DNA from 4 places in the Enterobacter sp. AC1 genome. Region 4 is predicted to be linked to each of the others. Evidence: predicted binding sites of a transcription regulator. Region 4 holds the regulator's gene; each other region holds the start of a gene.

Evidence for each region. Region 4 encodes CRP, which controls carbon source genes, mostly activating them, when cyclic AMP is high. Its sites were predicted from a motif close to ATGTGANNNNNNTCACAT; they were not measured.
Region 1: msrB (peptide-methionine (R)-S-oxide reductase MsrB) is a predicted target of CRP. The motif match lies at 1,462-1,479, and genes of this name have one in related genera.
Region 2: udp (uridine phosphorylase) is a predicted target of CRP. The motif match lies at 1,106-1,123, and genes of this name have one in related genera.
Region 3: aaeR (HTH-type transcriptional activator AaeR) is a predicted target of CRP. The motif match lies at 775-792, and genes of this name have one in related genera.

Annotation. Positions count from the first base shown of each region.
Region 1 covers NZ_JBNDIZ010000002.1:973,961-976,162, reverse strand. Annotated here, with positions in the region: gene M2433_RS09570 (glycoside hydrolase family 18 protein) at 1-419, shown strand, start outside; gene M2433_RS09565 (YeaC family protein) at 612-875, opposite strand; gene msrB (peptide-methionine (R)-S-oxide reductase MsrB) at 932-1,345, opposite strand; gene gapA (glyceraldehyde-3-phosphate dehydrogenase) at 1,686-2,202, shown strand, end outside.
Region 2 covers NZ_JBNDIZ010000013.1:61,793-63,994, forward strand. Annotated here, with positions in the region: gene metE (5-methyltetrahydropteroyltriglutamate--homocysteine S-methyltransferase) at 1-103, shown strand, start outside; gene M2433_RS23150 (dienelactone hydrolase family protein) at 185-991, opposite strand; gene udp (uridine phosphorylase) at 1,247-2,008, shown strand; gene rmuC (DNA recombination protein RmuC) at 2,148-2,202, shown strand, end outside.
Region 3 covers NZ_JBNDIZ010000006.1:272,340-274,541, forward strand. Annotated here, with positions in the region: gene aaeA (p-hydroxybenzoic acid efflux pump subunit AaeA) at 1-419, opposite strand, end outside; gene aaeX (p-hydroxybenzoic acid efflux pump operon protein AaeX) at 427-630, opposite strand; gene aaeR (HTH-type transcriptional activator AaeR) at 810-1,736, shown strand; gene M2433_RS18030 (YagU family protein) at 1,954-2,202, shown strand, end outside.
Region 4 covers NZ_JBNDIZ010000008.1:50,186-52,387, reverse strand. Annotated here, with positions in the region: gene M2433_RS19795 (YccS/YhfK family putative transporter) at 1-756, opposite strand, end outside; gene crp (cAMP-activated global transcriptional regulator CRP) at 814-1,446, opposite strand; gene M2433_RS19785 (OsmC family protein) at 1,758-2,162, shown strand.

The sequences.
Region 1 (2,202 bases), on a different contig from region 4:
CAAAACGCGCGGTGGAACCGGGCATTGACTGGACGAAACCCGACGCGCAAAAAAATCCGGTCACGCAGCCCTACTTCGGTTCCCATGAGATTGAGTTGTTCAGATCGCTCGGCTATGACCTGACCAAAGATACCTACGTGAAGTACAACGATATCGTGAAGAAGCTGCTGAACGATCCGCAACAGCGCTTTACCGAGCACTGGGACGACCAGGCAAAAGTCCCATGGCTGTCGGTGAAAGATGCCGACGGCAACGCGCTGTTTGCGATTTCGTATGAGAATCCGCGTTCCGTTGCGATCAAAGCGGACTACATCAAAGAGAAAGGTCTTGCCGGGGCAATGTTCTGGGAGTACGGCGCGGATGACGAAAACCGGCTAGCGAAGCAGCTGGCGGAGTCGCTCGGGATCCCGCACAAGTAGTGAAGTAATCAAACCCTCTCCCTGTGGGCTGAGGGTTCCCCACAAAATAATGCCTGCACGGACAACCCCCTCTCCCTTGAGGGAGAGGGCTGGGGTGAGGGGGAACATACGGCTCTGGTGGTCATTACGTTCACTTCATGTTCCTTGCCACTCTGTAACGACATGACCTGTGGGAGAGGGCTGAGTGCACCGTTATTGCATTTTCATCGTCGCAATCGGCTTCGGCGTGATGCCGAAGTCCTCTTTCAGCTCACGCTTGCTCTTCATCACCATCTGACCCTGGGTGTCGATCGTCATGTGCTGCGCGTCGGTGTTATTGCGCGCCTGCCACAGCATCACCAGCTGCAGGCTGTTCTCTTTTTGCTCCGGCGTCAGCGCAACGCCGTCGGGCCATTTTCCCAGCTCCACGGCGGTCACCAGACGCTGATAAATCTCCGGCGTCATGCCGCTAATCATGTCATCAATATTCACAATCGCGCCCTTTCAAAGGAATAATTTGCTGAATCGTTTTTTCAACCCTTAACCTGGTCGCCGTTTTCGTCGTCAGTGAAGCTCATTGAGGCCGAATTCACGCAAAAACGCTCGCCCGTTGGCTGAGGGCCATCCGGGAAGACGTGCCCAAGGTGCGCATCGCAGTTACCGCAGCGAATTTCCGTGCGCACCATGCCGTGCGACGAGTCGGTCAGGTAGCGGATTGCCTCATCGCTCACCGGCTCGTAAAAGCTCGGCCAGCCGCAGCCAGAATCAAATTTCGTTTGTGAATTGAACAGAGGAGCATCACAGACCAGGCAGTGGTAGACGCCGTCTCGCTTGTTGTGCAGTAAACGCCCGGTAAACGGCGGCTCCGTTCCGTGATTCTGCGTCACGTAAAACTGCATTTCTGTGAGGTTTTTTTTCAAATCATCAGGGTTACGTTGGTTCGACATATGCTTACATCTCGCTGTAGAAACAGACATCTTTAACCCGGATTCTAACAAAACATTAACACCCTTGCGTGCACTTTTGTTCTAAACTTATGTGTCGCGAAAAGGCGGTCAGGCAATTGTGATCGTGTTCACATTTTTATCCTGCGAGGACTTTAAAATTCCGGGCGCAGCCCCCATGTGGTTGCAAGCTCAAAGGGAAAGTGAGGCGAGTCAGTCGCACAAACGTTAGTCACAGGATTGATTTGTCGCAATGATTGACACGATTCCGCTTGACGCTGCGTAAGGTTTTTGTAATTTTACAGGCAACCTTTTATTCACTAACAAATAGCTGGTGGAATATATGACTATCAAAGTAGGTATCAACGGTTTTGGCCGTATCGGCCGTATTGTTTTCCGTGCTGCTCAGAAACGTTCTGACATCGAAATCGTTGGTATCAACGATCTCCTGGACGCTGAATACATGGCGTACATGCTGAAGTACGACTCAACTCACGGTCGTTTCGACGGCACCGTTGAAGTGAAAGACGGCCACCTGGTTGTTAACGGTAAAACCATCCGCGTTACTGCTGAGAAAGACCCAGCTAACCTGAAATGGAACGAAATCGGTGTTGACGTTGTTGCTGAAGCTACCGGTATCTTCCTGACCGACGAAACCGCGCGTAAACACATCACCGCGGGTGCGAAAAAAGTTGTTCTGACTGGTCCTTCCAAAGACAACACCCCTATGTTCGTTCGCGGTGCAAACTTCGAAACTTACGCTGGCCAGGACATCGTTTCCAACGCATCCTGCACCACCAACTGCCTGGCTCCGCTGGCTAAAGTTATCAACGACAACTTCGGCATCGTTGAAGGTCTGA
Region 2 (2,202 bases), on a different contig from region 4:
TTGGGTAAACCCGGACTGCGGACTGAAAACCCGCGGCTGGCCGGAAACCCGCGCAGCGCTCGCCAACATGGTGAAGGCGGCGCAGAACCTGCGACAGGCGTAGTGATGCTGGATTGCCGGGTGGCGCTAACGCTAGCCGGCCTACCTTAAGGCCCGGTAAGGCGTAGCCGCCACCGGGCTTTTTTTACGCTTTCTTCCCGCCGTACTGGCTAAACCACGCCAGCATCCGCTGCCAGCCATCTTTGGCTGATTCAGCGTGATAGCTCGGACGATAATCGGCGTTAAACGCATGGCCTGCATCCGGGTACACCACAATCTCCGCCTTCGCATTGGCCGCGCGGAGCGCATGGCGCATGGTCTCTACCGAATCAAGCGAAATACCGGTGTCCTGACCGCCGTACAGCCCTAGCACCGGAGCATTTAACTCGGTGGCGATATCCACGGGATGTTTCGGTGAATTCAGCGTTTTTTCACCTACCAGTTTGCCGTACCAGGCGACAGCGGCTTTGAGCTGCGGGTTATGTGCGGCGTACAGCCAGCTAATGCGCCCGCCCCAGCAGAAACCGGTGACCAGCAGACGATGTGGATCGCCCCCGTTGCGCGCCGCCCAGCTGGCAACGTGGTCGAGATCGGCCAGCACCTGTGCGTCAGGAACCTTGCTGACCAGGTTGCTGAGCAGTGTAGGAATATCGCTGTAGTTGTTCGGATCGCCCTGACGGAAGTAGAGCTCTGGGGCAACGGCCAGATACCCTTCCAGCGCCAGCCGGCGGCAGAGGTCGCGAATGTGCTCGTGAACCCCAAAAATCTCCTGAATCACAATCACGATGGGCAGCGGGCCGTCTGCCGATTTTGGCCGCGCGTGCCAGGCAGGCATATTCTCCCCCTGCGAGGGAATGGAGGTCTCGCCCGCCGTAATTTCCGCTTCTGACGTCGAAACGATGGTGGAAGCGTGTGGGGCCGCAGCAGGTGCAAAACCGGTTTTTTCAGTCATGGCATTCTCCGTACCAATGAGTTAGCGCAAAGGTAAATATAGACACCAGGTTAACAACTCACAGTGCCTTAAACGGTCTATCTTTTGTGCAGCATCTGGCGATATAACTTGTTAATGTGATGTAAATCACTTTTTTATGGAAATTTAATGCAATCATTTTCATTCATGGTGAGATGTGTCACGAAATTATGCTTACCGCTTCTGTAAAGTACCGTTTTACTTCTTCTGACTAACCGACCCACAGAGGAGTCACCTATGTCTAAGTCTGATGTTTTTCATCTCGGCCTCACCAAAAACGATTTACAAGGGGCTACGCTCGCAATCGTCCCTGGCGATCCTGAGCGTGTGGAAAAGATCGCCGCGCTGATGGATAAGCCGGTCAAGCTGGCAGCCCATCGCGAATTCACCACCTGGCGTGCAGAGCTGGATGGTAAAGCCGTGATCGTCTGTTCTACCGGTATCGGTGGACCGTCTACTTCAATTGCTGTTGAAGAGCTGGCGCAGCTGGGCATTCGTACTTTCCTGCGTATCGGTACCACCGGCGCTATTCAGCCGCACATCAACGTGGGCGACGTGCTGGTCACGACTGCGTCCGTACGTCTGGACGGAGCAAGCCTGCACTTTGCACCGATGGAATTCCCGGCAGTAGCAGACTTTGAATGTACCACTGCGCTGGTTGAAGCCGCGAAATCCGTAGGCGCGACTACCCACGTGGGCGTAACGGCCTCTTCCGACACCTTCTACCCGGGCCAGGAGCGTTACGACACCTTCTCCGGCCGCGTAGTAAACCGCTTCAAAGGCTCAATGGAAGAGTGGCAGTCCATGGGCGTGATGAACTACGAAATGGAATCCGCAACGCTGCTGACCATGTGCGCAAGCCAGGGTCTGCGTGCCGGTATGGTGGCGGGCGTTATCGTCAACCGTACTCAGCAGGAGATCCCGAACGCCGAAACCATGAAGCAGACCGAAAGTCATGCGGTGAAAATCGTGGTTGAAGCCGCGCGTCGCCTGATCTAGTCCTCTCCTTTCGAAATCAAAGGCCGACACGTTCGGCCTTTTTTTTTGCGTAGCGCCTCGCAGGAAAACCCTTTCAAACTGGACGTTTATACAGCACAATCTTATTTTGTGCGGGTAATACGTTGATGCAGGGGGCATTGTGGATATCTCAATCCTGATATATGCGGTGATTGCGCTGGCGGGCGTGGCGATAG
Region 3 (2,202 bases), on a different contig from region 4:
TTAGCCAGCTGGTGCAGCACGGTTTGCAGCACGTTGTTAGACTGGTCAATCTCTTCACGGGACATTGCCTGCACGCCCAGCTGGTTACGGCGACCTGCCTCACGGCGCTTCTCAGCAGCCAGCGCCTGGTAGTAGGCGACATCCGCTTCCGCCTCTTCCAGCGCTTTCTGGTAACGAGGCTGGTCAATGGTGAACAGGACCTGATCTTTTTTCACCAGCTGGTTATCGTGAACGTTAACCGCCGTGATAAGACCGGCCACGTCGGGCGCTATCGCCACGACGTCGGCGCTGAAGCGCGCATCACGCGTCCACGGTGATTCGGTGTAATAGACCCAGGCGCGGAAAATAGCGATGAAGGCGAGGATAACCAGCGCCATCGTAATGGCAGTGCGGGAGATTTTTCTTGTTAGCGTTTTCACATCAACCTCAGACAAACATGCGCGATATCAGGTAAAACAGGCAGCAATACAGCGCGGTATTGAACAATGCAGGATGCCAGACGAAATCATAGATCCCGGTAGGGACCAGCACCTTGCGCACCAGCCAGAAGATCGCCAGTGATAAAAGAAGCTCGAAAAATATCGGTGGGAACGACAGACCGAACACCACGATAACGGGAAACAGACTCATGTTGACCTTGATAAGAGAGAGTGCAGGCTTCAGAATTTTTTAGCGCACGCCACCGCAGGAGAGCAAGAAACGCCGGGCGAGAATGGCGCAGCCGTTATGTAATTAATAGTATATTAACGTAACTGTTATGCTGTTATCTATAATATGTGATCTAAATCACTTTTAAGCCAGAGTGAACAATGGAACGTTTAAAACGCATGTCGGTCTTCGCCAAAGTGGTCGAACTGGGCTCTTTCACCGCGGCGGCACGCCAGCTTCAGATGAGCGTCTCATCCATTAGCCAGACGGTCTCCAAACTGGAAAATGAGCTTCAGGTTAAGCTGCTCAACCGCAGTACCCGCAGCATTGGGCTGACGGAAGCGGGTAAAATTTACTATCAAGGCTGTCGCCGCATGCTGCTTGAAGTGCAGGATGTTCACGAACAGCTCTATGCATTTAACAACACCCCCATCGGCACGCTGCGCATCGGATGTTCTTCAACTATGGCACAAAATGTTCTCGCTGCCATGACCGCGGATATGCTGAAAGAGTACCCCGGGCTTACCGTCAACCTGGTGACGGGCATCCCGGCGCCGGATCTGATTGCCGACGGCCTGGACGTGGTGATCCGCGTCGGCGCGCTGCAGGATTCCAGCCTGTTCTCACGTCGGCTGGGCAGCATGCCGATGGTGGTTTGCGCCTCGAAGAGCTATCTTGCGCAGTACGGTGTACCGGAGAAACCCGCCGATCTCACCAACCACTCGTGGCTGGAGTACAGCGTGCGGCCCGATAATGAATTTGAGCTGATCGCCCCGGAAGGGATCTCTACCCGACTGCTGCCGGAAGGGCGGTTTGTCACCAACGACCCCATGACCATTTCGCGCTGGCTGGTGGCCGGCGCCGGGATCGCCTACGTGCCGCTGATGTGGGTGATCAACGAGATCAACAGCGGCGTGCTGGAGATCCTGTTCCCACGCTACCAGTCCGATCCGCGTCCGGTGTACGCCCTGTATACCGAAAAAGACAAGCTGCCGCTCAAAGTCCAGGTGTGTATTAACTATCTGACCGAGTATTTTGTGGACGTGGCGGAGCTTTTTCAGGGGATGCGGGGAAGAAGGAAGGAATAATCGATTAATTCCTGAAAGTATATGCGTTATTAATATTTCCCGGATGAAACATACATTCATCCGACAATATTTACCCCGCTATCAGGAATAGCGAATTGACACTGCCGCTGCCTGCCCTTTACCTTATAAACAGTCTGCCATTCAGACTGTTATTAATTTGTTGCTGATTTGAATAATAAAATGTATTCCGCAGGATGACGTTAAACAAGGAAAAGAAATGAATATATTTGAACAAACACCGCCTTCACGCAGGCGCTATGGACTCGCCGCGTTCATCGGTTTAATTGCAGGGATTGTCTCCGCTTTTGTCAAATGGGGAGCCGAGGTGCCGCTCCCGCCACGAAGCCCCACCGATTTATTCACCGCCGCGTGCGGGCCTGAACAATTAATAAGAGCCGCAAGCCAGATTGATTGCTCCCGTAATTTTTTAAACCCTCCCTATGTATTTTTACGCGACTGGCTGGGC
Region 4 (2,202 bases):
CACCTCCTGCGGGTGGTGAAGGCTAACGGAGATATGTTCCTGCAGGTCCAGCCCGACCTGGAAGGTGCGCAGCAGCCGTTTGTATTCGTGATTCTTGTTGGCGGCGAGCATATGCAGCTGCTGATAGCACTGGCTTATCAGATCCACCACCTTTTGCTGGCGCGTCAGCAGCGGCGGCAAGGATTTTTCCGGATCGGTATGCTGGGTGAGCAGGGTGTATTTGGCTTCGCAGTAATCCGCCAGCTGCACATAGAGCAGGCTCAGGGATTCGCGCAGCGGCTGTTCGCGCCACAGCCAGAACCAGAACCAGTTGAACAGCCCGTACCACAGCGTCCCCAGAGCGTAGATCAGCAGCGGCTCCCACACCGGCATATTCCCGGCGAGGCTCAGCGTGAAAATGGCCGCAATTAGCGAGGCGGGAAGCAGGCGGGCGTGCAGCGAGCTGATTTCGGCGGTGACGCCGAGGGTCATGGCCAGCACGGTCAGGATCAGCGGCAGCGGGATGTCCCGGGCAAGCAGAAGCTGCACGGCGAGGCTACAGCCTGCGAACAGGCAGCCGCCAATAGTCAGGCGTTTGAAGAAGCGCTTATGCGGCGTGTCCAGACCGGCGATGTTGCAGCAGGCGGGCACGAGAGAAAACAGCAGGCCTTGCTGAAGGTGTCCGAGGATCAGGCCCACGGCCACGGGAAGACACAACACCAGCGTTTGTCGCAGTGCGTAGTTAACTTCCGGGTGATAGATCAGCCTGCGCCACATGGGGAGTAGAGACAAAAACGGCGTGACACCCTGGGGTGACACGCCGTTTAAGCGGAATTAACGCGTTCCGTAGACCACGATGGTTTTACCGTGGGCGGAGATCAGGTTTTGATCTTCCAGCATTTTCAGGATACGGCCCACTGTCTCACGGGAACAACCGACGATCTGACCAATTTCCTGACGGGTAATTTTAATTTGCATGCCGTCCGGGTGGGTCATTGCGTCTGGCTGTTTCGCCAGGTTCAGCAGCGTTTGTGCAATACGGCCAGTCACGTCCAGGAAGGCGAGGTTACCCACTTTCTCAGAGGTGACCTGCAGACGGCGCGCCATCTGGGAAGAAAGACGCATCAGGATGTCAGGGTTAACCTGAATCAGCTGACGGAACTTCTTGTAAGAAATTTCAGCCACTTCACATGCTGTCTTTGCACGAACCCAGGCGCTACGTTCCTGGCCCTCTTCAAACAGGCCCAGTTCACCGATGAAATCGCCCTGGTTCAGATAAGAAAGGATCATCTCTTTCCCTTCTTCATCTTTGATCAGCACTGCCACCGAGCCTTTAACGATGTAATACAACGTTTCCGCTTTTTCACCCTGGTGAATCAGCGTGCTCTTCGATGGGTACTTATGAATGTGGCAATGAGACAAGAACCATTCGAGAGTCGGGTCTGTTTGCGGTTTGCCAAGCACCATGCGCTGTTATCCTCTGTTATAAGCTGTCACCAGAGTCATCAGATGCATCCGGACTCTGGGGTTGCAATCGAATTCTTACCCATACCCTGGGAAGTCGGCTACCGTAACGTTTCGCAGCCAGTAAAGTTTGATGTCCTCTGCATACACGTGTAACGTCAATGTATTACTGTAGCATCCTGAGTGTTTTAGCATAGCTTTCGCCGCGTGTCTCCTGGTGTCTCGCTTCAGCATGATGCAGGTCGCCTTCCATTGCGAGAAATGTAACGCACGCGTAATCTGTCACCAAAAATGCAACGTTGGAGTTCAAAAATATGCAAGCGCGCGTGAAGTGGGTTGAGGGTTTAACGTTCCTGGGCGAGTCCGCGTCAGGACACCAGATTTTGATGGATGGTAACTCCGGCGACAAAGCGCCAAGTCCAATGGAAATGGTGCTGATGGCGGCAGGCGGATGCAGCGCGATTGACGTGGTGTCGATTCTGCAAAAAGGCCGTCATGATGTGACCGATTGCGAAGTGAAGCTTACTTCCGAACGTCGCGAAGAGGCGCCACGCCTGTTCACGCACATTAATCTGCACTTTATCGTGACCGGTAAAGAACTGAAAGATGCCGCAGTATCACGCGCGGTGGACCTGTCTGCGGAGAAGTACTGCTCGGTGGCGTTAATGCTGGAGAAAGCGGTAAAAATTACCCATTCGTATGAAGTGATTGAGGCGTGATTGATGGGGCATCGTGCGTGTTGATGCCCTCACCCCCTCC